3 regions of the Paenibacillus sp. B2(2019) genome follow, and region 2 is predicted to be linked to each of the others. Evidence: riboswitches for the same ligand, from Rfam matches in the RefSeq annotation. Region 2 holds a riboswitch; each other region holds the start of a gene.

Region 1 (10,036 bases), on a different contig from region 2:
TATATTTGTCTGGATATTTACGGAGTTCTTCGATCCAGCGTTTATTAACGACGGATGTTTCGATGTTTGGGTGCGTGACGACAATAAGTGTTTTCAATGGTGTATCCTCCATGTTTGAATCAGATTTAGGACTTGAGTATACCTCCCACCATGCCATCGCGTAAGTATGCACTTTTAGTTCACGTACTTACCTAAAGGTAAGCACTGCAACCTGCCTGCACGTATGATTGATGTATAGTCTTCGGGGCGAATCTCGTCTTCGGTGTACACCAAATATCACACAAGAGAGACTGGGTCATTCCGCCATTTTACTTGAGTAAAGGTTAGACGAATGTTAGAAGATAGGTGATTTCAAGACAAATGGCACGGTCCCGAAATCCCGGAAACCGTGCCATTGCGCAATTCTTAGATATGCTGGTGAAGGGAATTGAACCCCCGGCCTACGCATTACGAGTGCGTTGCTCTACCCCTGAGCTACACCAGCTTAAGGCTGATTTTTCTGTCAAACAAAAAATATTATACAACTTTCAGCCAGAAACGCAAGCCTATTTCTCCCTATTTCCCTACTCTCCCGAACTGCTATTCCACCTGTAGTTTACGCTCCACAGACTCCAGCTTTCCACGGCTAGTGGAGGGTTTATCGCGGCGGTCGTCTATTTTAAGTGAGGTAGAGACACGCTCTGCACCTGCGGCAAAAGGAGACTCGTGCAGCGCTTCGACTGCAGCAAAAATACGCTGAAGAGGCCCTTCAATGATTGTACCCATGGATGTAAGCTCATAAGTAATCCCTTCTACCGTCTTCAGCACTCGCTGCATATCCGCAACATAACTGCTAAGGCTCGTACTACCTGTTCCAATCGGAATAACGGTTACTTCAGCAATAGGCATGAGAATACCTCCTCGGAATTTTAAAGTATGTGTCTCCTTCTATTGTAACAACTCCACCGCTCTCCCACAAATGATCTCAGCTTTATTATGCCCCTTCTTCTTTCCCCAAAATTCTCCGAAATATGACTTTCGCCACAAGTATTTTTTCTAACATGAATTCTAGGGTCATCTGCACTACATTTATGGACTCTTTGTGGCATCTTTTCGGACAATTTATGAATCATTTTTTATATGCCTGTGGATCAATTGTGGATTACTTATGGACAGCCTGTGGATCATTTGTGGAGTACTTTTGAAGAACCCGCTCCCCGCGCGGGTTTTCTAAAAAACTGTTTACAAACACAACATCTTGGGTTATTTTTATCTAACGACAACAAAATATAGTGGAGACAGGCGCTTTGATCCTTTATCGGAATTAGAGCTTAATAGGGAAGTACGGTGAAAATCCGCTGCGGTCCCGCCACTGTAACCGGATGCCCTTTACAAGCTTTTAGAAGCTTAAGATGGGCAGATCTCCTGGCAGAAGCCACTGAGGGGTAAGAACCCCTTGGGAAGGCGCTGAGAGGTCCTACGGAAGCCAGGAGACCTGCCTGTTTCGACGACACCAACTATGAGTGCCTGCGAGGAACAGGAACGGTGTCCGCATGCGGTCATCTTCTTAGAGGCCACTGCAAATATCTGTGTGGATATTTACATAACGCATCGGGCATTTTCTGCCATCCTCGCTAGAGGATGCTTTTTTTATGAGATCACAATGAATATACGGCCGCTTATGCGGTCCAACTTCTTAATGATAGGACGATAGACTGAGAGGAGAGCTATACAATGACGTTGTTGGAGAGACAATTTAACGGTACAACAAATGCACGAGAAGTTCTTTTAGAAGAGCTCATTGATTTAGGACGCGATATTATCGACAGCCGGGATTTGGACTTGCTGCGCGAGAATGCCAATTTGAACGGAGAGAGTTTCTCCGGTAAAATGAGCAAGTTCGGCAGTGAATATTCAAAATGGTACGCCCGCAACTTTACGATGCCGCCGCAGCTAGTGCAAGCCATTGATGACAATGTCGTCTATGTGCATGATCTGGATCAATACGCAATCGGAACGACTAACTGCATTTTTATCCCGTTTGATAAGCTTCTCCGCGAAGGCTTCAACACCGGCAACGGCAGTGTTCGTCCTCCGAACTCCATAATGACAGCTATGTCACTGGTAGCAATTATTTTTCAATCCCAGCAAAATGCTCAATATGGCGGCGTATCCGCCAATAAGCTCGACTATGATCTGGCACCTTATGTAACCAAATCCTTCGCTAAGCTGTTCCGCAAGGGTCTGGATTATTTTGATGAGGGACAAGCTAATGAATCTTTGGGCGAGATTACAATGAGCCGGACCGATCTGGCGGAGTTATATCCAAAAGCGTTCCGTTTTGCACTAAAGGAAACCGAAATCGAAACCCTGCAAGCGGCTGAAAGTATGGTACATAATCTCAATACCATGTCCAGCCGATCCGGTGGGCAAATTCCGTTTACCAGCATCAATTATGGTACTTGTACTTCACCAGAAGGTCAGCTTGTGATCAGCTCCCTGCTAACAGCAACGATGAACGGACTTGGCAGCGGAGAAACACCTGTGTTCCCGATTCAAATCTTCAAATGCAAGCAAGGAGTCAATCAACAGCAAGGCGATCCTAACTATGAATTGTTCCTAAAAGCGGCGGAATGTTCTGCACGCAGACTATATCCGAACTTCGCTAATCTGGACGCTCCGCTAAACTTGCAGTATTATGATCCAAGTGATCCTGATACGGAATTTGCTACAATGGGCTGCCGCACCCGAGTGCTCGGTGACCGTTTTGGGCGTAATCATTGCTCCGGGAAGGGCAACCTTTCCTTTAATACACTGAATCTGGTTCGGCTCGGTCTGGCACACGGCACAGTAACAGGCCGACGTACCGTCGCAGACGAAGCTGGCTTCTATGAGGATCTAAATCACTATATGGATATTGCGCTGGAAGGACTTCTTCATCGGTTCCACATCCAAAGCGCGCAAAAAGCTAAAGCATCCGATTTCATGATGCGAGAAGGCGTCTGGGAAGGCGGCGAAAATCTCGCTCCTGAAGACTCTGTAGGCGAACTGCTGAAACATGGTAGTCTGTCGCTTGGCTTCATCGGTATGGCGGAATGCATGAAAGCTATGTACGGCAAACACCATGGCGAGGATATGGAAGTCCATGCCAAGGCTGTCGCTATCGTGCGTCACATGCGGGAGTATTGCGACCTTAAAAGTGAGGAACTTAATCTCAACATTACCTTGTTCGCAACACCAGCAGAGGGCCTGTCCGGCAAATTCACCAAGATTGATCGCAAGGTACTGGGTTCTATTCCGGGCGTAACTGACCGTGAGTATTATACGAACTCTTTCCACATCCCTGTATACTACGATCTAGGTGCTGCTCAGAAGATCAGCTTGGAAGCTCCTTTCCATGAATACTGCAATGCCGGGGCTATTTCTTATGTCGAATTAAATGGCAATGCCCGCAGCAATCCATCTGCTTTTATCAAAATCATTAAATATGCACTAGAACAACAGGTCAGCTACTTCAGCATTAACCATCCGATTGACCGCTGCTCCAGCTGCGGATACGAAGGCGTAATTGGGACAAACTGTCCTTCCTGCAACGCACATGAGAATGACGTGCATATCCGTCGTTTGCGCAGAGTTACAGGTTATTTAACTGGCGACTATCAGACCCGCTTCAATGCCGCCAAACAAGCCGAAGTACGGGATCGCGTTAAGCATCTATGAATATTTGCGGATACTATCCGGAGTCGATTAACGAGGGAGAGGGCATGCGGGCCGTCCTCTTCATCAGCGGCTGCCGCCATCGTTGCCCGGGATGCTTTAATCCCGAGACATGGAACTTTAAATATGGAGAATTCTTCACCTTAGAACGTCAACATGAAATCATTGCAGAAATCGCCGCTAACCCTTTGCTGGATGGTCTAACACTGGCAGGCGGCGATCCTTTTTTCTCGGCAGAAGAGGTACTTGGGTTCATTCATGAGCTTCGCACCGTGCTCCCAGGCTTCCCCATCTGGATTTACAGTGGTTATACGTATGAGGAACTAACCGCCCTTCCCGGTTCGCCGGAGTGGAATCTACTTACACAGTGTCAGGTATTAATAGATGGACGTTTTATAGAAGAATTGAAAGATACTACACTTCCTTACCGAGGAAGCTCTAACCAACGCATAATCGACATTCCGGCCAGTACGAACGGCTCGGAGGTCTTTCTGTGGCAGCCTACTGCGCTATAATATATCAATTTTTGATATTCAAAATTAACCCAAAATAAGAAGGGATGAAATAACCATGCCACAATTCGTAGTAAAACCAGATAATCGCCAACTGGCTTTTGATGAGAAGCGCCTTTCCGTATACGCCGACCGTATCTTAGAAGGTCTTGATCAACTAAATAAAGAAACATTGCTGCGGGGAGTAATTTCCAAACTGCGTCGTGACTCCGTAAGCGGAGAAGAAATTAGCAATGCCTTCACCATGAGTGCTCTAGAGCTTGTAACGAAAGAAGAGCCTACTTGGAAGTTTGCAGCTGCCCGTGCCCTTCTGACTACCCTTTATAAAAAAGCAGCCGTTCATCGCCGCTATAAAGCTTATCCAGAAGAGCCTTACGGTGAGCTGTACCCGCTAATTACGGATCTCGTAAAAAAAGGAATCTATCGTGAAGAGCTTCTAAGTCATTACACCAAAGAACAAATTATCGAACTAGGTGGGTGTATCGATTATACACGCGATCTTTTGTTTGACTATATCGGTCTGCTTACGCTATCCGACCGTTATTTGGCGCATGATTTTGACGGCCGTGTAATGGAGCTTCCACAAGAACGTTATATGATTATTGCTATGTACCTGATGCACCGTGAACCAGCTGAGAAACGTCTTGAGCTTGTAAAAGAAGCTTACTGGGCTATGAGCAACATCTACATGACAGCTGCTACCCCTACAATGTCCAATGCCGGCAAAAAGGTCGCTGGACAGCTATCCAGCTGCTTCATTGATACGGTAGACGATTCCCTAGAGGGTATCTTTGACTCTAATACAGACGTAGCGCGCCTTAGCAAAATGGGCGGCGGTATCGGCGTCTACCTTGGTAAAGTACGGGCACGGGGTTCGGATATCCGTGGCCATAAGAACACTAGCTCCGGCGTAATTCCTTGGATTCGCCAATTGAACAATACAGCAGTCAGTGTAGACCAGCTCGGAACACGTAAAGGTGCTGTCGCTGTCTACCTTGATGTATTCCATAAAGATATTCTCGCTTTCCTCGATCTTAAACTAAATAATGGTGACGAGCGTATGCGTGCACATGACGTATTCCACGGTGTAACCCTGCCGGACTTGTTCATGGAAGCCGTTGAATCACGCAGCCACTGGAACCTCTTCTGCCCACATGAAGTGAAGAAGGTTATGGGCTGGACGGATGAGAACGGTCGTCCGCTTGGTCTGGAAGACTTCTACGATGAAGAGCTTGGTAAAGGCACTTTCCGTGAAAAATATGCTGAAGCTACAGCCAATTTGGAATTGTCCCGTATTACCGTTCCTGCGATCGACATCATGAAACGGATTATGAAATCACAGCTTGAAACAGGTACTCCATATATGTTCTACCGTGATACGGTTAACCGGACGAACCCGAACCGTCACCAAGGTATGGTCTTCTCTTCCAACCTGTGCACAGAAATTATGCAGAATCAATCCGCTACCGTTATTGAACAGGAAGAATTAGTAACCAAAGATGGCAAGACCCGGATTGTTATCTCCAAAATCCCTGGCGATTTCGTAGTCTGCAACCTGAATTCGATTCACTTGGCACGTGCGATTCCAGCTGGTGTGCTGGAAAGACTTGTACCTATCCAAGTACGTATGCTGGACAACGTAATCGACATTAATAATATTGAAGTTCTGCAAGCACAATACACGAACAGCCAATACCGCGCAGTGGGTCTCGGCACATTCGGCTTGCATCACCTATTGGCACTCAAGGGCATTCGTTGGGAATCTGATGAAGCCGTAGAATATAACAACCATTTGTATGAACATATTAACTACCTGTTGGTACGTTCGAGCATGGAGCTTGCCCGTGAAAAAGGCCGTTATCCGAAGTTCGCCGGTTCCGATTGGGAGACAGGTGCATATTTTACTTCACGTGGCTACGTTAGCGGTGAACAAGAAGGTAAATATGTAACCACTGAACAATGGCGCGAGCTGCAAGAAGAAGTGGCTAAAGACGGTGTTCGTAACGCATGGATGTTCGCAATTGCACCGAACGGCTCCACATCGATTATTGCCGGCTCCACAGCCAGCATTGATCCTTTGTATGAACTGCTTTCCTATGAAGAGAAAACAACATACAAGATCGCTAACCCAGCACCGGATCTGTCCGACAAGACGATTTGGTACTATAAAACTGCGTTTACAATTGACCAAAACTGGTCGATCCGCATGGCTTCTGCTCGTCAGCGTCACGTCGATCAAGGCCAAAGCTTCAACCTGTATGTTCGTCCTGACATCAAGGCTACCGAGTTCCTTGAGCTGCATCTGAACGCCTGGAAGGGCGGATTGAAATCAACTTATTATGTGCGTAGCCGTGCTTTGACAATAGAAGAGTGTGATTCTTGCGCTAGCTAAGAGTCTTACTGCTTTAAAAAATTCGGTGATTTAATCGTAACTGCGAGCAATGTTTGGGCTTCCGGTCGCTGTTATCCTCAGATTTATTGATTTATACCGTCTGCGGTAGAAATCCGAGGATAGCATATGCTTTCGATGCGAGCTTTCCTACGGAAAGCTTTCGGGCGAACGCTATCGCTCCTACAGCTCCAAACTTCCTCTCCGTTACTTCATCAACCTAATTTAATTAAAGACCAGACAAGACGAATTACCCGCGCAAAAAAATGGAGGGAAAATAAATGCAACTACAAAAGATTTTTAACACTGAAGCACCTAACCAATCCACACGCATCATCGACGGTGAGTGCTCCGGTATTCTGAACTGGAACGATATTCGCATGCCGCATATGTACAAGCTGTACAAGGTGCTGCTGCTTAATCACTGGATCGCGGATGAAATCCCAATGTCCAAAGATGCGCAACAATTCCCTATGCTCGATGCTGAGGAGCAACGCGTATTTAAGATCAACATCTCCCTGCTCGCCGTGTTAGACTCGATGCAGACGATGTTCGTAAGCGACGTAAAGCGCTATTTTACTGACTCTTCTCTAGAAGCTATCTCTGCCATTATCGGACAACAAGAAGTGGTGCATAACCAATCCTATTCCTATGTTCTTTCCTCTATCGTGTCGGAAAGTGAGCAGAAAGAAATTTTTGAATATTGGAAAAAAGACCCTGTCCTGCTGGAACGCAATCAGTTTATCTCTGATATTTATCAAGAGTTCCGTGATAACCCTACGAGACAAACCTTTTTCCATGCACTGGTAGCGGATCTCATCTTGGAAGGAATTTTCTTCTACAGCACCTTCGCCTTCTTCTACAATCTGGCCCGTGACCAGAAGATGATGGCGACCAGCCAAATGATCTCTTATATCCAACGTGACGAGAATCAGCACTGCTATTTCTTCGCAGAAGTATTTAAGCAGCTACTTGTAGATTTCCCTGAGTTGAACACTAAAGAGAACATGGATTACGTGTATCGTACGATCGACCGCGCGGTAGAGCTTGAAACCAACTGGGCTTACTACACCCTTACTAATGTCCGCGGTATTGATCTTAACGAGCTTAGTGACTACATCAAATATACAGCGAACAAGCGCTTAACCTTGATGGGTATGGAAAAAGCCTACCAAGGTGTTGACGTTAACTGCATGCCTTGGATCAAACCTTTCTCCGATGATGCGCTTAATGCCACCAAAACCGACTTCTTCGAAGCTAAATCCCGTAACTACGGTAAGGTTGGCGACGATAACGGATTCGACGATTTGTAAGACAGGATTATAACGAACCCTATATAAAAAAGAGGCCATTCTCTACTTTCACAGTGAGATGGCCTTTTTACTATAGCAAAAAGCGTCTCTTCACCCCTTGGATCAGGTATGAATGAGACGCTTATATAGTTGGTATGAATCCATCCGAAACAGAATGCTTGCTACTTAGTCTTAAGCCTTGCGTTCCACACGATGTGTAGTTTCTTCTGCCAGCTCAGCTAACGCATCATTCAGTCGCAGCTTCAGCTCCTCAGCAAGCTCTACCACTCCGTGATCATTACGAACCACCTGAGAATCCACGGCATACACTCCACCAAGAATGTAGCGTGCACCGAGTACAGACAATACAGGTTTCAATGCATAATCAATCGTAAGTAGATGTGCAAGACTGCCACCCATGAAGAGCGGGAGTACGATTTTACCGGCCAATCCCTTTTGTGGAACTAGATCCAAGAAGGTCTTCAGCACGCCTGTATAAGAGGCTTTATAAACCGGGCTAACCACGATTACCGCATCCGCTTCGGCTACAAGGCCATTCGCTTTAACGATAGAATCACTCTCAAACTTGGTATGAATCAAATCTTCCGCTGGCAGCTCTGCAACGTTAATACGCTCAACCTCAAAGCCCTGATCCGTTAAGCTTGCCTCCGCATACTCTATAACTGCATTGATGCGCGATACCAAGGAAGGTGTTCCGTTAATCACAACAATTTTAGCCACTTCTCCACCTCTTTCATCCCATTAAGCAGCTCACACTGCAAATATTTATCCCGACAGGAATACTTTAAATTAATATTAATCCTATCGCAGATTAGATATTATTGTCAAACCATAAACGCTTGCGCTCATCCCACTCTTGCGATATACTAAGCAACAATATTAAATCCAACAATCAGGCCAATGATCGGCATCCAACCGTGAGGCGTCTGCGACCGGAGCCTATAATGACTCCCTAAGTTCACCGGGTTTCGCCCGTTACCGCGAAGACCAAAGAGGGTCGAATTCTTTCCTGCTGTTAAGGAGATTCGATCAACCTGGGTGGCACCGCGAGCTGACGCTCCTCGTCCCATGGATGAGGGCGTTTTTTGCGTTTTTTCAAGCATAAATACCTTCGGCGTCCTTATAAGGACGGTAAGTGTTTGTGCGAGAAATAGAAGGATAAAGTGAAGTGTGAAACTTACACTCTCTTATCTTTTAAACAAAAAGGAGCGAGCGATATGCTGGAAATGAGCTGGATCAAGGATAATCAAGAACTTGTAAGAAACACTGCCACCTGGAAAAGAATCGACTTCCCACTGGATGAATTGCTGGATTGGGATGAGAAGCGCCGGGGCCTGCGACAAGAAACAGAACAAATGAGAGCCGAACGTAATGGGCTAACCAAAGAGGTTGAACGATTATTACGGCAGGGTGACCGCCCTGCTGGAGAGATCGTCAAAGCACAGGTACGAGAACTCAATCATCGGCTGAGCCTGCTGGAAGCAGATCTGAACGAGGCTGAACGCCGCTGTAGAGAGCTCATGCTGCTCGCACCGAATCCGGTGTCGCAGGATACACCCATCGGCCACGATGATAACGATAACGTAGAACTGCGGTTGAACGGAGCGGTGCCGGAATTCGACTTTACGCCTCGTGACCATGTAGAGCTAGGTGAACTCCACGATATCATCGATATCCCACGTGGCGTCAAAGCAGGCGGTCCTCGCAGCTATGTGCTTAAAGGAGCCGGACTGATGTTACATCTTGCTGTACAGAGACTAGCCCTAGATGTGCTCACTGCACGCGGATTCACCGTGATGGATGTTCCTGTGATTGTCCGCCCTGAAGCGTTGGAGCGAACCGGATTCTTCCCGGGTGGGATGGATCAGACGTACGAGCTCAGCGGAGATAATCGCTGGCTGGTAGGCACATCTGAAGTGTCACTAGTTTCACTCTACAGCGATGAGATTGTAGAGCTTGACACACCCATGCGACTAGCCGGAATGTCGACTTGCTTCCGCCGTGAAGTTGGATCAGCGGGGCGAGATGTGCGCGGACTGTACCGCGTACATCAGTTCTCGAAGATTGAGCAAGTCATCTTATGCCGAAATGACGAAGGTGTCTCGGACCATATGCTTCACGAGATC
Region 2 (10,036 bases):
TTGGCTTTATATTATTGGATGGATATTGGCGAGTCGTATCCTGCTTATGCTCATCGGGTATTCATTTTTGATCATACAGAATGGCTATTCAGGTGGTCTGCTTAGCAAAATGGCAGAGACTTGGCATATCTCTGGAATCGATGCTTCTAGTTATCTGGGGATTGCCGAGAACTGGTACGTAACGGAGGGAGATCCAAAGTTCCATATTGTATTTTTTCCCTTTCTCCCAAATCTAATTAAAGTAGTTCAAGTATTCGTAGGCAATTATCTTGTCGCTGGATTCATCGTTTCCAATATCTCATCGATTGTCGCTGCATTGGTTGCTTATGAACTGGCAGCATTAGACATGCATCGAAAGAATGCCATGCGGGTCGTGAAATACATTTTCATATTCCCTGCGGCGTTCTTTTTCTTCATTCCGATGACCGAGGCTCTATTTCTGGCATTATCTTTGATGTGTTTATATTTTGTGAGAAAAAAGGAATGGCTGATCGGGTGCTTATGCGGTGCACTTGCAGCTTATACACGTTCTCCCGGAGTACTTCTGATTGTACCGGTTGCGATTGAATTTGGACGGGATCTGATGGGCAACTATAAGCGATTAAGTAAAAAAGTCTTTATACATAGAATCATCAGCGCTGTATGTTTTCTCGCTATCATATCAACGGGCTTGCTGGCCTATCTGTTTATTAATTATCACGTGACGGGAAATGTGTTTCAGTTCAGTATTTATCAGAGAGAGCATTGGTCTCAGCGGTTTTATCTCTTTTTTGATACGGTAAGATATCAGATGGAATACGCTGTGGGCACCTTTAAGAGTGGAGATAGCCGTTCTTTTCTCGGCTTATGGCTGCCCAATTTAATCGCTATATTCTCAGCACTAATTATCATGTTCATGGGTGCAAAAAAGATCCGACCTTCATATACCGCCTATTTCATCGTGTACTTTGCGTTCGTAGTGGGAGCTACCTGGCTGCTGTCAGCCCCGCGGTATTTGCTTGTTGCATTTCCACTAGCTTTTGCTGCTGTCGCGCTCACTGAAGAGAAATCAAAGGATGCTATCCTTACTGTAGTTTTTGTTGCGGGGAGTCTTTTGTATTTAGCGATGTTTGTGGCAGGATATCCAGTGTATTGATGAATCATGTTAAAATAGGGGGAACGCTTAAACGCGTTCTCCTTTTTTTGCGAATAACCTTATAGAAACGATGGTGGGTATGAAGATTGAGTACGACAATCAGGTGATCGAGTTTAATGTTCAATATGGAAATGGCAAGAAAATCTCCATTCATATAGATTCTTCAGGGCGTATAACACTCAAAGCTCCCAAGAAAACAAGTGAAGAGACGATTAAAAGCGTGGTTGAGCGTAATGGGAAATTAATAGTGGAGAAGCTGCAGAGCATTGAAGCGAACAGAGAAACGCCAAAGCTCAAAGAGTATGAGGACGAGGGTAAATTCTTATATTTAGGCAAATATTATTCGCTCCAAGAGCTAATAGAGACAGGGGATTTAAATGAGGAAGAGCTTAAACTTAAGCTGAAGAAATTCTATTTCGCTAGCTGTAAAAAGATTGTAGGCGAACGGATCAATAAATATCAGACACAGCTTAGAGTAAAGCCTAAGACTATTGACATTGTTGAGTCTAGAACCAAGTGGGGAAGCTGTAGCTCGGATAAAAAGCTAACCTTTAACTATCGCTTAGCGATGGCTCCAGTGGAAGTTATCGATTATGTAATCATCCATGAACTGTGTCATTTACTTCATATGAATCATGACCGCTCTTTTTGGCGAAAGGTTGGAAGCCTCATGCCAGATTATAAAGAGAAGGAAGAGTATTTAGCCAGATATGGGCGTGCTATGACGCTGTGAATAAAAGGAAGATAAGAGGTAAAACTATGTTCACTAAATAGAACTGGAAGTGTGGAGGTAAATGATGACACAGAATAAAGGAAATTCACAACGCCAGATTCGAACTTCAATTCTTTGTTTGATCTGTGCCTGCACCGTCCTATTAAGTGGCTGCTCTAAAGCTGCCAATGAAACCACACAAGTAACTCCAACGCCTATAACAGAAGCCACTGCACCTGCGGCTACGAACAATGCAACAGAACAACCCAATGCATCATCCGGCACAAATACAGAGGGACTTCAGGCGGATGTTAGCGTTCAGAGAGTCATTAAGGAAGTCACTTTAAAGGACGGCTATCATAAAAAGATTGAGCTGCTGACAGACGGAGGCAAGCGGGTTACCATTACGGATCCGAGCCAAAAGATTGTTTTGCAGCAGATTGAATATGATGGGAAGATTACTACGTCTAATGGTAAACAGGTTACCGTTAAAGTCGAAGGTGGGGGAGAGCAGACCCTAACCATCCCCGAACATGTAGTGATCGAAGATGAGGACAAGCTTGGACTGATGCCAGGTGTTGATATCGAGTGGACAGTGAATGCCGAGGGGCAAATCGAAAGTGTTGAACTGGAGGATTAAAGAGATACTGAGGTGGCTGGCTAAATGAAATTTCTAATCGTATTTGGCAGTATAGTGGTTCCCGTCGCCATGCTAATGATACAACGGAAATGGATAAAGTGGCGTATTGTTTTTAATGTAGCTTCTGTGTTGTCTACGCTTATTTTAGGTAATATTTCTGCCCTAGCTATATATGAAATATTAAGAGATAACACGGTATTTATGACCTCGATCCATGCGATTTTTTTGAATCCAATGTTCCTTTTAACGGGAGCTTATCTTGGAGTATATCTGGTCTATCGCTTGATGTTGATGACGTATGAAGAAGTATATGTATGATGTAGTTAAAAAAGGAGTGTCCCCGTGAAGGGACACTCCTTTTTTATATTATACAGCGAAAGCTAAGAAGACTTTCCTACAACGTTTGTTCCACTCTTCGTGATCTTGTACGTAAGGATATCACCATTCCACAAGTGGAATTTCAAGATGACCTCCCCATCTTTAACATCTTTAAAGAAGGCTGGAAGCAGCTTGATTTCTTTCGTGTTATAAGAGGGTGAGAACGTATTGCCGAACTCCTTGAATGGTGTCCAGTCTTGTGGGCCTGCATTGCCACCAGCGGTATAGACAGCCTCCATCGTGGCAAGCTGGTTACCATTAAAGGTAGTTGGAATCGCAAACGATTCAGTCGTACCTTTGGCATCACTTAATTTGGCAGTGTCATTCACGATGATCTTTAGTCTCCACGCAACACCTTTGTTGAATTTCAGCGTTAACACGGCATTTTCACCGTATTTTTGGGAAGCTGTGAGTTTTTTGAGTTGGCTGGCTTTGAGTGTGAGCTCCTCGCCATTCAAGGTGTAATCTTTTCCCTTTGTTAGATACTTCCCATTTGCACTAATCGTGGTTAGCTTATTGCCGTTTAGGTTCAGCTTCACCTTGGTGTCTTTGATCGCTGCACCTTTTTTTAGATAGACCAGATCGCTTTCAGTGCTGGAGGAACGTTCCTTCAGACCAGACATTAATAAATTGTGCAGCTCGGAATCGGACCACTTATACGTTTTGCGGTTGAAATGCTGCCCGTTATCCCAGAGCATGGAGGTCATTTTCTTTTCTTTTAAATAATAGGTAAGGTACTCGAAGAATTTCAGCTTCTCGCCTTGTTCAATCACACCTGTATCTTTATCGAATCCTAGCAGTCCAAACTCACCAACGATAACAGGGATTCCTTTGGCTACGAAAGTGTTGTAAACGTTATCAAAAGTTTGGATGATATCGTTTTTTGTATCTTTTTCAAACGTGGTGTAACCAGCGATATTCACACTGAACGGCCAGAAGCCATAGTAGTGAACGGTCGCAATTATGTTCGGATCGTTAAGAGCTATAATCGTTTTGTAGAGCTGATCCATTCTAGGTTGGGTAGGAGAAGTCTCTAATGAAGGTAGCACTAGCGGACGGACATCATTTTTTCCACCTGAGTTTCGAACGATCTGATGGAAAGAATTGTTGAGCTCTGCAAGCATTTGTTCCATCTTCGCTTCATCCGTACTTCCGCCATCCGTGAAACGAGGTTCATTAATGCTTTCGAACATCAGCTTATCGGATTTATCCTTGAAGCGGTCCGCAATTTGAGTCCATGCTGCATTATAACGCGCCAGCGTCTCATCATGCTTCTCTTCCATATGACTTACCCATAACCAGGAGTCGTGATGGACATTGATCATTACATATAACTTGGCGTCTAGCGCCCAGCCTACAACTTCTTCGACACGGTCGAGGTAAGCTTGATCAATAGTGTAGTTCGGTGCTTCACCTATGTGTGAATCCCAAGTGATAGGAATCCGGATACTTTTGTAGCCTTGTGCGGCGATTTTCTTAATCAGTTCTTGGGTCACACGCGGATTGCCCCAGGAGGTTTCATCCTCACCTGTAGCATCTAGAGTATTGCCAAGGTTCCATCCGGGCTGCATATCGTCTACATAGGATTGGATCTTACTCTTTGGTGCTGCCTTAGCTTGTTGCTCGTCCTTAGTGGCAGCGGCGGCAATGGATGAGAACAAAGAGAGCAGAAGAGCGGTGACAAGGGTCAATGATAAGAAGGATTTCTGGATTCGAGTAGTCATTGAATTCTCCTTTGTAAGATCATTATTGAGGATGCTTAAACCTGACCTTCCTTAGTACTTTGGTGCTTAAATGAATACGTACACCTCCATGAATTCGTTGTAAACGCTTACCAAATACCCTAACATAGAATAATTTCAACGAGTACCTTACTAATTTGTGGTAAATTCATATATGAATTAGTGATTTGCAGTGATTCCAAAGTTATGGAGGGCAATCCAGTGAGCAGATTTCATTACATAGGCTCGGCTACAGAGCTTCCGTTAGGAGAAAGAGGCAGTGTACCGTCAGCAAAGACATATAATGAAGTGAAAAATTCCCCAGAGTATAAGAAACATAGAGAGGCTCTGCGCCTGCAAGGTATAATTCCTTTGGATGACATCGCAGATCTGTCTCATTTAAGAGATGAGGACTGTCTTGTATACGACTCGGAAGAAGATGCAGCGGGTATTTTTATAGAGGAACTTGTGTATTGGAACGATGAGATTCGCAAGCATTTTCGGAGTACATATGTGTATCGGATTTCACCGAATTGGGGCGGCTTCTCTGTATCCCCTAAGCTAAAAGATACTCTACCGGGATCGTATAACGCCTCACTCAAGTGTTGTCGGGAGTTATTTAGGCTTATGACAGATTATGGGGTATCTGGTGCCGAGTTCGAGCTCTATACATGCTGGGCTGAGGAAGAAGGACTCCCACGTAATAAAAAGTATGATCGAATCTTTGATTTGGCCTCTTTGTCACTGGAGGATGGTTTTGAGCTGAGAGAAAAAGAGTATATTGTGGTTAAAATGATTTGATATTCAATAGGATTATCGCTAACTACTCGTTATACAAAAAACAAATATTGCATGACAAAAGCAACTATATTAGATATGATGAAGCATGGAAAAATTAATATTAGCAATAGGTGCCAATTATGAATGTTTCGGAAATACAATCATAGATTGGTTAAATGGAAAGCGGGTGTGAATCCCGCGCGGTCCCGCCGCTGTGAAAGAGGAGTCCTTGCAAGGTACCACTGGGAAACTGGGAAGGTAGCAAGGGTGATGATACTTGAGCCAGAATATCTGCCTATTTCTGATACACCGTTAAACTCTACGAGCGATAGAGAGGTGTTTGATATAGTATATGCCTGCTATTGTTGCGGTTCACTATCTTAAACCTCTTGACGTTATGTTGAGTGGTTTTTTTGTAGTGCTATGAAAGTTTATTCTGTTTTTTAACATAGGAAGAGAAGGGAAGGGTTATGGAAACATGAAGAAAAATAAGTTTTTAGCTTGGTTACTTATTGTAGCAGTATTTATCACGACGTTCTCTACAAGTGTAATCCCGGCTCATGCGAATGAAGCAATTGCCGATAGTACAGTTGTAACAACAGAGGTTGATCAAGCTCTAGTAGAGCAGATTAATGCGCTAGTACAAGAGCCAGATACAGAGAAGCCTACGATTTCAATAGAAGGTATACAAGATAAACAGGTAGTATCCAGTAAAGATGTAAGCTTCAAAGTAGTGGTTACAGACAATGTCTATAAAGACATTATTCCAGTAGTAATGCTGAACCAAGTCGTTCTGTCAGCTACTAATGGTGAGTACAAAGCATCTCTAAACCCAGGTAGTAACGTAATCGCAGTAACAGCTATAGATGGCGCAGGAAACAAAGCAGATAATGTAACCTATCAGGTTACTTATAAAATCACTGCTAAAGAACAGTTAGATAAAAGCTTGGCCTACATCGTTAACACCGTAAAGAATCCGTCATTTGGAACAGGTAGCGGAGAATGGTCGATTCTTTCTCTAGCTCGTGCGAACTACAAAGTACCTAACGGTTATTACAATCTCTATTACAACAATGTAGCTACGCGAATAGCAACGATAATTAAGGATGGAAAACTCGACGCTAGTAAAAGCACAGAGAATTCCAGAGCCATTCTAGGACTTACCTCTATCGGAAAAGATATCACGAATGTTGCAGGTCATGATCTAAGAAATGCACTCGCTGATTATCAATATATTCAGAAGCAAGGGAACAACGGTCCCATATTTGCTCTGATTGCACTAGATAGTCATAACTACGAGATTCCAGTATTATTCCCTGATCCTGATGAGAAGGGAGTTATATATCAAAGCACAAGAGAAAACCTGGTTCAGTACATCTTAGATAGAGAAGTTAAAAAAGGTGCAGCAGATGCCGGGGGCTGGGCTTTAGGTGTAACCAAAGCCGACGTCGATATGACCGGGATGGCGATGCAAGCACTTGCGCCTTATTACGCAAAGGATCCTAATGTAAAAGCTGCCGTGGATCGGGCGATTGCATGGTTATCGAGTGTACAAAATGCTCAAGGCGGATTTACAAGCTGGGGAAGCACAAGCAGTGAGAGCATTGCACAGGTTGTTGTTGCCTTAACTGGCGTAGGCGTAGATCCGCACAGTGACCCTAGGTTTATTAAAGAAGGAAATTCACTTATAGATGCTTTACTTAGCTTCTCTGGGCCGGATGGTGGATTCAAGCATATTCTCACCGGAAAAGTAGACGCTATGGCTACGGATCAAGGTACATATGCACTCGTATCCTATGATCGTCTGATCAATAATAGCAACCGTCTCTATGACATGAATGATGTTCCATTTGAACAACCTACTACCGTTGTAGCCAAACAACAATTAAATAAAAACCTTGCCTATATCCTAAACACTGTAAAAAATCCGTCTTTTGGAACAGGTAGCGGGGAATGGTCCATTCTTTCTCTAGCACGGGCCAACTTCGAGGTTCCAAGTGGCTATTACAATCTTTATTATAATAATGTAGCTGCTGAAGTAGCTAAGCTAATGAAGGATGGAAAACTCGACCCTTCTAAAAGCACAGAGCATTCAAGAGCGATTCTAGGACTTACCTCGATTGGAAAAGATATCACGAATGTTGCAGGGTATGATCTAAGAAATGCACTTGCAGATTTTCAATATGTTCAGAAGCAAGGGCTTAATGGTCCCATATTTGCGCTGATTGCCTTAGATAGTCATAACTATGATATTCCTGTAGTAGAAGGCGTTACAGATCAAACCACAAGAGAAAAACTGGTTCAGTATATTTTAGAAAAAGAAGCACCAACTGGTGGATGGGCGTTATTTGGTACTAAAGCCGATACCGATATCACTGGAATGACGATGCAAGCACTTGCGCCTTACTATGCAAAGGATCCTAATGTAAAAGATGCTGTGGATCGCGCGATTGCATGGTTATCAAGCACACAGAATGATCAAGGTGGATTTACAAGCTGGGGAAGCACAAGCAGTGAGAGCATCGCGCAGGTCATTGTTGCTTTAACTGGCGTAGGCGTAGATCCGCACAGTGACTTAAGGTTTGTTAAAAAGGGAAATTCACTGATTGATGCACTGCTTACCTTTGCTGATCCGGATGGTGGATTTAAGCATATTCTCACCGGAAGAGTAGATGGGATGGCTACGGACCAAGGTACGTATGCACTTGTGTCCTATGATCGTCTGATTAATCACAGTAACCGTCTCTTTGATATGAATGATGTGGTAATTGAACAACCACCTGTACAACCAGAGGGTCCGAAAGAATTTCCGTTACCTTCTGGTGATAAGCCGGAAGTTGTAATCAATGATGATGCTCATGATTATATCGTTCCGATCAGCACAGGAGATAGCAACAAGGAAATAACGGTAGTTATTCCTAAAAGTCAACAATCGAAGGTTAGTGTTAGTTTACCTAATAACAGCGATCTTCCTCAGATTGAGGCTACCAAAGGTGACGTATCTGTAGTCATTCCTAAGGGTGCAAAAGTTACAAGTGGAAATGCCGCAGCGATTGAACTAATGTCACCTTTAACAGGGACAGAATCTGCACTAAAAGATAGTCTGAATCAAATTATTCCTGGGGACAAGAAGCTTGATAGCATCGTACAAGCATTTTCCATGGGAGGCAGCGCAAGAGTAGAATTCAGTCAATTTATTACGTTAACCTTTAAGGACCTTAAAGGAAAAGATGCTGCTTATATTCAAAACGGCACACCTCATGCGATTCAAAAATTTGCAAGTGATGACTTAGGCTTAGCGAGCGGTAAGTCTGAGTATGCCTATGATAGTGGAAATGATTTAATCGTAAAAACCAATCATTTCACTGATTACATTGCGTATTCCTCCACTGCAGTACAAACACCTGGTGGTGACGGTAATGGTAACGGTAACGGCGATGGAGGAACCACTCCATCTAAGCCATACGTAACCCTATCCGTGGATAAGCTTACGATTAAGAAAGGATATGTTATTCCATCTGTACAGGTAGAGCTACTATCTGGTGACACAGTGTGGTCTGTATTCGAAAGAGTACTAGATAGCCGCGGTATCGACTATAGATATTCTTGGAACAGTACATTTGGAAGTGTGTATGTTGAATCCATAGCTGGTGATGGAGAATTTGACCATGGTAGCGGTAGTGGATGGATGTATAATGTAAATGGAAAATATCCTAATTATGGTGCATCTTCATATAATCTAAGTGCTGGGGACAAAATTCAGTGGCGATATACTACGAATTTGGGTGCGGATTTAAATGCACCAATACCAACTACAAGCCCTACTCCAACCCCATCTGCCACTCCTAAACCAAGTGGAATTCCAGGTGCGGGTGGAGGAAGTAATCCAGATGCCAACGTTGATCCAAATCCGAGTCCATCTCCAACAGCGACTCCTAATGACATCAAGCAAGTGTATAAAGACGTCGATAAGATCTCATCCTGGGCATTCTCAGCGATTGAAACAGCTACAGTAAAAGGGTACATCCAAGGTAACAATGGTCAGGTGAATCCGAAAGATCATATTACAAGAGCAGAATTTACTAAGATCCTAGTATCAGCATTGGAACTGGATATCAAGAGTGACAAAGGAATTACCTACAAGGATGTCGCTCTGGGAGATTGGTTCTATCCATATGTGAATGCTGCTCATAAAGCAGGGTTAATTACAGGATTTAATAATGAATTTAAGCCAAATGACAAGATTACTCGCGAACAAATGGCAGCCATTATTGTCAGAGCCTTATCAATCCCGGCTACGAAGCCAGGTACAGCTATTAAAGATATCAATACTGTGTCTGCGTGGGCAAAAGCAGATGTGGAAACCATTGTTGCCACCGGACTTATGTTAGGTGATAATAATCAGTTTAAGCCTAAAGAGCTTGTAACTAGAGAAATGGCAGCTGTTGTAGCTACTAGAACCCATGATTATAAGAGTGGCGACAAAGCAGTTAGTCCATACATTCAGAACACAGCAGCCTTTTTGCAAAAAACAGTAACAAACCCAGTCATCTCCTCGGTTGGCGGGGATTGGACAGTGTTCGGGCTGGCACGTTCTGGTGTGAAGGTTCCAGATAGTTATTACGCTAAGTACTATGCGAATGTAGAAGCAACCCTTAAAGAAAAAGCTG
Region 3 (10,036 bases), on a different contig from region 2:
CTGACCTTGAATGCTGCGCTGTAGAGATTCGTGTTTTACTTGTTCTAATTTATTCAGAAAAGGTGAGAATCCGGAGGCAGGCACCTTAAGGATAAACGTTCCACCTTGCTCGTACTGCGACATATTTTCATTAAACTCAATAATATATCCATTGGCCATGGTTACTAAATTACGTATTTCAGTCTGTGCTTTTCCATAGTCTTCTACTTCCATATTAAGATTCGCTTTATAGATCAGCTTCTTGTTCAAGCCCGCTACTACATCACTACCAGTAAATCCTGCACTTGCTTGAACTGTATTTTCTGATGTGGAGCCCTTTACAGCCAAGTTCTCGCTGCCAGTTGCTTCTGACTCAGGAGCTGCCGAAGTGCTTTGATTCGCTGTTAAGGCCATCGAGCTCTGCGATTGTACCTCTACTGCTGCGTCGTTACTCGTACTACCATTTTCTTTTGCCGAACTATCTGCCGCTGAATTCCTATCCGCTGAGCCACAACCCGCCAAGACTACCGCAAGAATTAATAAACATAAGTAATGCAGACCCCATTTACGCATTCTCATTCCTCCAAAAATGTAATAGATACCGCTTGCACGGATCATAATATCGTTACGGAATGTCTTGTTCTAAGCAGATCTCTTCCGTCACTCTTTACTAAGACGTTCCAAAACTTGGAAGGTTGCACTGAAAAATGGAATTGTGTACAGTTTCTTTTGAATTATGCTCTCTAAATAAAAAAAAGAGTAGCATTTCTGCAACTCTTTTAGTTTAAGCTATTATTTTTCAAGCAAAAATCAACCTGGGTTAGAAGCGCTTTGTTTAATGGCATAAAACCGCTTAATAAGTTTGCCACTGTTTGTTTTGCGGATACCCTAGAGCTTGTATTCACAATATAGCCTTGAGATACTGAATAGCTAATGTTTAACAACGAATTTACAGAAGCACTGTTGTATACAGGCTGAGAGATTCTTCTAGTCAAACCACTTCTAGTGACATATGGGACAACATAACCATTCGAATAACCCATTTGCTTACACGCACTTTATTTGGTACAATTACCACGTCTAACCACGTAAAAAAATACCAAAAACCCTCTATTCATAATGAATGAGGGCAGAACACGGTTCTGTTCGGACAAGCTCCACCTTGTTGAACAGAGAAGTTTTTTAATAATACTGTCTATTACTAAAAGGGGAGGTGAACCCTCATGGCAAAAGACGTAATTTGCGAAGTTAACTCCTGCACCCACTGGGCAGAAGAGAACAAATGCAGTGCCGATTCTATCTTTGTAGCTTTCCACAGCTCCCAAGAACCTACACGTGCAGAAGAAACAGATTGCAAGACTTTCGAAAGCAAATAAGGTGATGATTTGAAGGGACCCTCCACGGTTCCTTCTTTTCTTTTCTCATTCTATCAAGAATGAGAATTATTATCAAGTGGCTGAAATAAAAAGCCAGGGAGAAATTCCCCGGCTATGATTTATTGTATACCTCTTATGTTATTTGGAAGCACTAACTCCTGCATTTTCTCTTGCAATAGCGGCAGCCTTTACCATGTTACGAAGTGCATCTTCCGTCTCCTGCCAGCCACGTGTCTTAAGACCGCAATCCGGATTAATCCAGAACTGTTTAGGATCAAGCACCCGCAGCGCACGATCAATATTAGCTGTCATCTCTTCTACTGCAGGAACCCGTGGACTATGGATATCATATACACCAAGACCAATTCCTTTATCATACTCCTGCTCCTCAAAGCTAACGATCAGTTCCCCGTGGCTACGTGAAGTCTCAATAGAGATAACATCCGCATCCATCGCTGAAATGGAGTCTATCATGTCATTAAATTCGCTATAGCACATGTGGGTATGAATTTGTGTCGTAGCCTTCACATGATTCGTCGCGATACGGAACGACTTCACCGCCCAATTCAAGTATGTCTCATGATCTTCCGCCTTCAAAGGGAGTCCTTCACGGATAGCCGGTTCATCTACTTGAATCATCTCTATGCCTGCATCCTCCAAAGCTTTAACTTCATGACGGAGCGCTAAGGCAATTTGATTCGCTACTGCTTCCCGACTAAGATCATCACGTACGAAAGACCAATTGAGAATCGTAACAGGACCAGTCAACATACCTTTAACAGGAAGGGAAGTTAACGACTGAGCATAGACGCTTTCTTTTACAGTCATAGGCTGGATAAAAGCTATATCCGCATAAATAACTGGGGGCTTAACGCAGCGTGATCCGTAGGATTGAACCCAGCCATTACTAGTAAATAAGTAACCATCCAACTTCTCCCCGAAAAACTCCACCATATCGGTTCTTTCGAACTCACCGTGCACGAGTACATCCAGACCCAGCTTTTCTTGGAAAGTGATTGCATCTGCAATCTGCTCACGAACGAACCCGTCGTAACGCTCTTGATTCCATACGCCTTTACGCCATTTCAACCTTGCCTGGCGCACTTCTACGGTCTGTGGAAAGCTTCCGATTGTTGTCGTTGGCAGAAGTGGCAGCTGCCACTTCTCCTGCTGCACCTTCAGGCGCTCAGCAAAAGGTAGGCTACGTTGGTCTGGTAAATCTGTAAGTCCGAAAACTTGCTCAGCCACATCCTTACGACCGCGTTCAGGAAGTGCACGGAAGGCCGTAAGGGCTTCGCGACTGGCTGTCAACGCAGCAGCAGCTTCTGCTGTACCCTCTAAGGCTGCAGCAAGCAGGCCAAGCTCTCTAAGCTTCTCATCAGCAAAAGCTAAAGCAGCCTTGACGGTGGCCTTCAGCTTCACCTCACCCTGAACAGTAACCGGAACATGCAGCAAACTGCAAGAAGGCTGTAGAATAAGACGATCAAGCGGTACATGTACACTCAGCTTCTCGATCAGCTGCAGCTTAGCATCCAGATCCGAGCGCCAGATGTTGCGTCCGTCAATAATACCCGCTCCCAGCCACTTATCCTCAGGCCAGCCAAGACGTTCAATCGATGCCAGGTTCGTCCCGCCATCATGGACAAAATCGAGACCTAAACCTTGTACCGGAAGCTTGAACAGTGCCTCCAGCGGTTCAGCAGCTTCAAAGTAAGTCTGCAGAATAATATTTAATCCAGGCACGGATTCAGCAATTTCTGTGTAAATCGAGTTAAGTAAGGATAATTCTGATTCATTAATTCCTGTAACAATCGCTGGTTCATCAATTTGTACCCAGCTTACTCCTTCTTGCTTCAGTTCCTGCAACAGCTGAACGTAAACCGGAAGAAACCGAGCAGCAATCTTCGCAATATCCGCAGATGCAAAACCTTTTGACAACTTAAGGAATGTATAAAGGCCTAAAACCACAGGTTTACCCTCAATTCCCGCTTGGGACTTGGCAAAACGATAAGCAGCCAGTGGTTTATTCTCGGTCAGACGCGGCGTTTGTGCACCGATCTCTGGAACGATGTAATGATAGTTCGTATTGAACCATTTAGTCATCTCGCAAGCGGTAGCCTCAGCATTTCCTCTAGCCATCGCAAAATAAAGATCAAGCCCAATATCGCCACCATCATACGCATAACGTGGAGGTACGATCCCGAACATTACAGCTGTATCTAGCACATGATCGTAGAACGTAAAATCATTTACCGGAATTAAATCAATTCCTGCCTCCTGCTGAGTCTTCAAATGCTGAAGCTGAATTCCTGTCATTTCAGTACGGAACGCTTCCTCATTTATTTTTCCCGCCCAGAAGGCTTCCAACGTTTTCTTCCACTCGCGGTTTTTTCCGATTCTTGGATAGCCAAGATTGCTTACTTTTACTTTGTTCGTCACTTTGCAGCTCCCCTTCTCCATCTTCTTATTTTGGACTCGATATCACTTGCATTCCTATAAAAAAGAGCGCCCTTCCCTAAAAAAGTCAAAGGGAAAGACGCCCATAATATACCTATGGTTAACGTCTAACACCTTCCTATCCTCCGTAGGTGAAGCAGTGCTGTTGAAACAGGCAGGTCTCCTGGCTAGCGGTGTCAACATCCTTAGCAGTCTTCCCAGCAGTAGTAAATTGCCAGTGACATATGTTGCTATGGACTCTTCCGTTACAGTGGCGGGACCGCATCGGCTTCAAACCGAATTTCCCTATTAAGCCTACCGAATTACTAATTTCCGGCAAGCACCTGTCTCCGATATTGTCAAGCTATAACGCCTTCAGCGTCCTTTTAAGGACGGTAAGCGTTTATGCGAGAATTATAAGGATAAAGTGAGTGTCTTAAATCTGATGTCATCATACGTGAAAGCCCCCGTCATCTGCAATAGATTACGGGGGCTTTTGTTATATCGATTCCTTATAACGGATTTAGAAAAACACGAAATATACTACTGCAGCAAGTACTATGCGATATATAGCAAATGGTAAAAGCTTAATCCGGTTGATCAATTTCAAGAAGAAACGCATCGATAATAGTGCAAATACAAAGGCACTGATAAAGCCTGCAATGAAGAACGGCAGGGCATCGATGGTGAAATATTGCCAGTTCTTCATCAGTGAAAGTAAACTGGCGCCTGCCATGATTGGAACAGCCATAATAAACGTGAAATCAGCAGCAGCGCGATGACTCATACCCAGAAGAACACCACCAGAAATCGTCGACCCGGAACGAGAAAATCCAGGCCACAAGGAGAAGCACTGAACTAGACCAACACCTAGCGCCTGCTTATATGTAATCTGATCGACACTCTCCGTTTGAATCTTCTTTGGTCCGAATAGATCCGCAATAATCATTAATACAGCACCGACTACTAGACCGATTAACACGGTGGATGTAGAGAATAAATGCTCGTCAATATAATCATTAAACAGAACCCCCAGCACGCCTGCTGGCACTAAACCTACAAGCACCTGTGTAAGCTTAAGGTGGCCGCCTTTTTCAAGCTGTGGTTGTTGCTCGGTTACAGGATCCAACTGCTTGCGGCTGAAGCGCTTTAAGCCCAGCAATTCAATGAACCTATTTCTAAAAATAACTACAACTGCTAATATTGACCCCAGCTGTATAACCACTTTGAACGTATTGGCCGTATATTGCCCAAATAACTCTGTCGATTTTAACCACATATCATCAACAATAATCATATGACCTGTGGAGGATACCGGAGCAAATTCAGTCAATCCTTCAACAATTCCCAAAATAATAGCTTTAATAATCGTTAATAGCTCCATTTGTTCTCCTCCTTTTAATCATAACTTTTATCTATAAGTCCTTCTCGGCTCAACCTTCGGTGTTCATTTTCCGGCTGCGCTTGCGGAAGAACAAATACCCAAGGATCACTACTCCACCTACAAGAAGCACGTACACCACGTTGGAGTACATATCCATATACATGGCGATGTCTTCCCACGACTCACCCAATGCCGCACCAATAAGCACCAGCAATAGATTCCATCCCAGCGTACCAATCGTTGTGAAGATCATAAACACTCCAAATTTCATGCCCGACATCCCTGCAGGGATCGAAATCAAACTACGCACTAGTGGAACCATCCGACAAAATAATACGGTCCAATATCCATATTTGTCAAACCAAGCGTCAGCCTTGTGGATGTCCTTTTTGCTAATCCGGAGTAGGCCGCCCCAGCGTTCAATGATCTTTTCCAAGCGATTTACATCCAACAAACGACCGATATAATAGAGAATTACTGCACCCAGCAGTGAGCCAAGCGTAGCAGCAATAATTACACCAGGAATGGTCAAATTCGTTGTGGTTGTCATGAATCCGCCAAAAGGAAGGATCACTTCGGAAGGAATCGGTGGAAATATATTTTCAAAAGCGAGCATCAGGAAAATACCAAAGTAACCAAACTGCTCCATAAAATCTGTAATCCATGCTTGCATTTCGTAACCCCCATTATTCAGATCAAGTTCTTCTTCAAGTTGCGTAAATAACGGCTGCGAATAAAAAAGAAGTAAAGTCCCTGGACAGCCAAATATCCCAATAACACCGCCCCGGTCTCCACAGCAATAGATAAGTAAAACAACCGCTGAAGCGCAATAAAGGCAAACACACTATGCAAAATGGCTACCCCAACCGGAACAAAAAACAACAACGACAATTGTATCGTTACAATTCGGTTTAGCTCTTGATCTGTAAGTCCCATTTTGGACAATGTAGAATATTGATGGCGATCATGATCTAGATCTGTATACAGCCGGAAGTATAGGAAGCTGCCTGCTGCAATGAAAAAGACAGTACCCACCAGTAAAGAAGCGAATAGCATTGTGTTGTACAATGTTCTCTGTATTTCAAACAGCGTGCCACTAACAACAATCGCGTATGGCGAGTTACTTTCATAGGACCGTTTCCCTTTATGAGCAAGATCCGCCGCTATACCTACTGTTCGCGGGAAGTCATCCATGTAAAATCCTGTATACAAATCGGTCTGTACGGGATGAATAGCCTTGTAAAGCTCATCGCTAATCACAACACCACTGAAATCTCCCCCATCCCTTCCATCCAGCTCCGGCAATAGATATTCGGCAATCGGAACTTGCTGGGTATAACCCATTTCTCGAATGGAAAGACCTTGCTTCAAGGTGTATATCGGCTTTACTCTACCCGCTTGCAGACTCCGGTCTCGTTGCGAACCGATCATCACCAATCCTTCATCTCCACTTAGAGGCTGCTCATCCGTCGTAAACCCTGCACGAAGCAGAGCAAGCTTATAATCACTGTAAGCAATCAAGGGAAGCTTTAACGTACGATCTGGCCCGGTCTGAGATTCCACCTCTGCATATTTAATCGGAATACTAAGTGTCTCATAGGGTAAACCGAGCGTTGTAAGCTCTTCCTTAATTTCGTCCAAATGCTGATCAAAAGGATCCTGCAATTGATTGCCTTTGGCTACATAACCAACTGCTGCGGGATAGTCCAATTTCAACTCTCTGGAAAGCGTATGGATCGATGCGAATACTCCCACTGAAGTAAAAGATACTGCAGATACAATCGTCACCATAAAAAACATTCGGGCATTCTCTTTCCAGCGGTAAGACAAGCCCGATAAAGTAATGATATTCGTGTGGTTCCAATACAGGCGCCGGATCGTCTTAAGTAGTTTAACAGTGTAAATACTGAGCTGAGTATAAAAAAGATAGGTACCCGCAACCGTAATTATAACGACGGGGAACATCACCTTTTCAACCGAAGCCGCTTGTGCTGTAGCTGCCATAAAATAGCCCGTTAACAGCAATAAAGCAGACAGTAAAGATAACACCAAGGAAACTTTAGGTTCCTCTTCTGCTTTTCGTTCTCCCTGAAACAGCCGCATCAGTGATTCATTCCCAATAAAGAAGAACGTGCTTAGCGAGATTAGAATAAATAACAGCGCAAAGCTACATATCGTTAGTACAAGCGCCTGCCATGGAAGATGAAACGTTAAAAGAGGTATCCCTAGAAAAGTAGATCCGATCATCAAAAACAACTTACCCAGAATTAACCCTAGTAAAGTACCTGTCAGGATGGCAGAGGTGCCGATCATCATATTTTCCAAAAATACCATCATGTTCAGCTGTCGCTTCGTCATTCCATGCATCAATAAAATCCCAAACTCCATCTTACGTGACTGCAGGAATGATCCGACCGATACAAGAACGAACAAGGAGCAAAACACATAAATAATGGCTTCTGCCGCCATCATTGTATGAGCAGCTGTACTATAAACCAAGCTCTTAGAAATATCCGGATGGTAAATAAACAATGCGCACACAAAAAAGATCATCACTGAAAAAGCACTGACGACAAAATAAGCCGCATATTTACGCTTGTTACGTGTAACATTCCTATAAGCGAATTGCCGAAAGGTCATGGCTAGTTCCCCCAAGCAGAGACAACATATCAATGATACTTTGGAAGAAGGCGCCTCTACTGCTCCCCCTGTACATTTCACTATAGAAACGTCCGTCTTTAATAAAGATGACTCGGTTACAAAAGCTCGCAGCCACTGCGTCATGTGTGACCATCAGCACGGTTGCCCCTTCTTCCTGATTCACCTCTGTCAGCATATTCATGACTTCACCTGAAGCTTTGGAATCCAGATTCCCTGTAGGCTCATCTGCTAAAATCAATGAAGGACGATGAATCATCGCCCGGGCGATGGCGGTCCGCTGCATCTGTCCACCTGAAATCTCGTATGTCCTTTTTTGCAGCAAATGCTCAATGTCCAGCATACTTGCTACTTCTTTCAATCTGCTCTCCATTTCCGTAACACGGACACCAGCAAGCGTGAGAGGCAGCACAATGTTCTCCTCTACAGTGAGCGTATCCAGCAGATTAAAATGCTGAAAGACGAAACCAAGCTCATGGCGGCGAAAGAGTGCCTTTTCTTTTCTGCTAAGCAGATTGGGATCTCGGCCGTTGATCAGAATCTGACCGGAGGTCGGCTGGTCGATGGTGGCGATCGTGTTGAGCAGTGTTGTTTTCCCACTCCCCGAAGGTCCCATAATGCCAACAAACTCCCCTTTTTCAACAGAAAAACGGATATGATTCAATGCCTGAGTGGACACTTTACCCTCATATATTTTTGATAAATTATGAACATCTAGAATGGGCAAGTGTTACCTCTCCTTCTTTCGACTGGATTGCCTTCATTATACAAAGTGTATACACAGGCTGCCATTTCTCTAACTTACAATGACCTTACATTTTTGTAAGGTAGGACTCTCTAAACACTATCCGCACGGTCGTGCCCTTACCTTCTTCTGAGCAAATGCTCACCTCGTGACCAAGTTTTCCGCAGATCTGTTTCACAAGATATAGACCCATCCCCGTGGATTCTTGAAAGGTTCGTCCATTCACACCTGTAAAATAAGGATCAAACACACGCGGCAGATCACCTGCTGGAATGCCAACCCCTTCATCTCGTATCTCCAGTACTGCTCTCTTTTCTTCTTGTATGTACCCATGGAAATATACATGTTTGCCGACTTCCGTCGTATAACGTATTGCATTCGTAATAATTTGCGTAAGCACAAAACTTAGCCATTTCTCATCTGTGGTTACAGAGATTCGTTCATCTATTTTAATAGTAGGAAATATACGGTTACGTATGAACAGACGCTTCTGCTCTGAGGTCACGCTACGTACGAGGGTTTCCAAATCCAAACGTTCCACGTAAAAATCATGCTCAAAAGTATCTAGCCGAGCCGTATAAAGTACAGTGTCCAGTCCTTTTTTCAGACGGTCCAGTTCATCACCTATCGCCGTAAAAGGCGGTCCGTCTTTATCTTGAATCATCAAATGGATGACAGACAATGGCGTCTTCATTCCATGCACCCACTGATTAATAAAGTGAATATGTTCCTCCAGCTTGTGGCGGTAGCTGTGTAAATCATTTTTGTAGAGGCGGAATTGTGACCCTAGTAGTCCTCGTAAACTCACGGCAAGCGGAGAATCCTGTGATGGACCGCCAGCTTCATCTAGAGAGGTGGGTACAGTCTCCAGTCGTTCATAGAACGTACGATTGCTGATATACCGATAAGCGAGGTAGCCAAGCAGCAGACAAGTGCTGAGAAGAGCAGCGTACAGACTAACACTCACACCACTGCCCCCATCCAGCCGATATACTAGTGTGATCAAGATGAGCTGTGCTAGATAGACAACAATTAAAGGGATCTGCTCCCTTAAAAATAGCTTCAATCCTCATCCCCCCAATTCGGAATCAAGCGGTAGCCTTGACCTCGAACGGTTTGTAGACCGTCCGTAATCTCAAGAGCGGCAAGCTTTTTACGTACACGGGTGACATAGACATTAAGCGTATTCTCATCCACAAAGGCTTGATCATCCCAGATTTTTTCGAGCAATCTGTCGCGGGTAACGATAGTTCCCGACTTTTGCATCAGCTCATCTAGTATCTTGGCTTCCGTGTGACTTAAATCCACCTTGGCTTCTCCTCGAGTAAGGACTAGTCGCTCCACATCCAGTGCCATTCCGGCAACGGTTAGGGTACGCTCATTGTTGCTTCCCGCATAGGTACCGTAGGCGCGTCGTAGCTGGCTTTTGATTTTGGCCATCGCAATTTCGTAATCAAA

Evidence for each region. Region 2 has a riboswitch for cobalamin ahead of PAENI_RS31660 (S-layer homology domain-containing protein). Riboswitches for the same ligand answer to the same signal wherever they lie in the genome.
Region 1: it holds a riboswitch for cobalamin, as region 2 does, so the genes downstream of both, PAENI_RS17795 (anaerobic ribonucleoside triphosphate reductase) here and PAENI_RS31660 (S-layer homology domain-containing protein) in region 2, are expected to answer to the same signal.
Region 3: it holds a riboswitch for cobalamin, as region 2 does, so the genes downstream of both, metE (5-methyltetrahydropteroyltriglutamate--homocysteine S-methyltransferase) here and PAENI_RS31660 (S-layer homology domain-containing protein) in region 2, are expected to answer to the same signal.

The regions. Positions count from the first base shown of each region.
Region 1 covers NZ_VTZR01000020.1:3,760-13,795, forward strand. Annotated here, with positions in the region: gene PAENI_RS17780 (NAD(P)H-dependent oxidoreductase) at 1-97, opposite strand, end outside; tRNA gene PAENI_RS17785 (tRNA-Thr) at 413-484, opposite strand; gene PAENI_RS17790 (MTH1187 family thiamine-binding protein) at 580-888, opposite strand; cobalamin riboswitch at 1,263-1,496, shown strand; gene PAENI_RS17795 (anaerobic ribonucleoside triphosphate reductase) at 1,714-3,699, shown strand; gene nrdG (anaerobic ribonucleoside-triphosphate reductase activating protein) at 3,696-4,211, shown strand; gene PAENI_RS17805 (ribonucleoside-diphosphate reductase subunit alpha) at 4,267-6,600, shown strand; gene PAENI_RS17810 (ribonucleotide-diphosphate reductase subunit beta) at 6,879-7,910, shown strand; gene ssuE (NADPH-dependent FMN reductase) at 8,082-8,630, opposite strand; gene PAENI_RS32255 (hypothetical protein) at 8,777-8,980, opposite strand; gene serS (serine--tRNA ligase) at 9,128-10,036, shown strand, end outside.
Region 2 covers NZ_VTZR01000038.1:33,746-43,781, reverse strand. Annotated here, with positions in the region: gene PAENI_RS31690 (hypothetical protein) at 1-1,135, shown strand, start outside; gene PAENI_RS31685 (M48 family metallopeptidase) at 1,215-1,868, shown strand; gene PAENI_RS31680 (hypothetical protein) at 1,933-2,487, shown strand; gene PAENI_RS31675 (hypothetical protein) at 2,512-2,805, shown strand; gene PAENI_RS31670 (cellulase family glycosylhydrolase) at 2,868-4,589, opposite strand; gene PAENI_RS31665 (hypothetical protein) at 4,809-5,387, shown strand; cobalamin riboswitch at 5,479-5,679, shown strand; gene PAENI_RS31660 (S-layer homology domain-containing protein) at 5,845-10,036, shown strand, end outside.
Region 3 covers NZ_VTZR01000024.1:161,441-171,476, reverse strand. Annotated here, with positions in the region: gene PAENI_RS22040 (DUF4349 domain-containing protein) at 1-552, opposite strand, end outside; gene PAENI_RS22035 (DUF1540 domain-containing protein) at 1,203-1,355, shown strand; gene metE (5-methyltetrahydropteroyltriglutamate--homocysteine S-methyltransferase) at 1,494-3,815, opposite strand; cobalamin riboswitch at 3,949-4,154, opposite strand; gene PAENI_RS22025 (undecaprenyl-diphosphate phosphatase) at 4,315-5,175, opposite strand; gene PAENI_RS22020 (DedA family protein) at 5,225-5,848, opposite strand; gene PAENI_RS22015 (ABC transporter permease) at 5,866-7,815, opposite strand; gene PAENI_RS22010 (ABC transporter ATP-binding protein) at 7,790-8,560, opposite strand; gene PAENI_RS22005 (sensor histidine kinase) at 8,646-9,644, opposite strand; gene PAENI_RS22000 (response regulator transcription factor) at 9,641-10,036, opposite strand, start outside.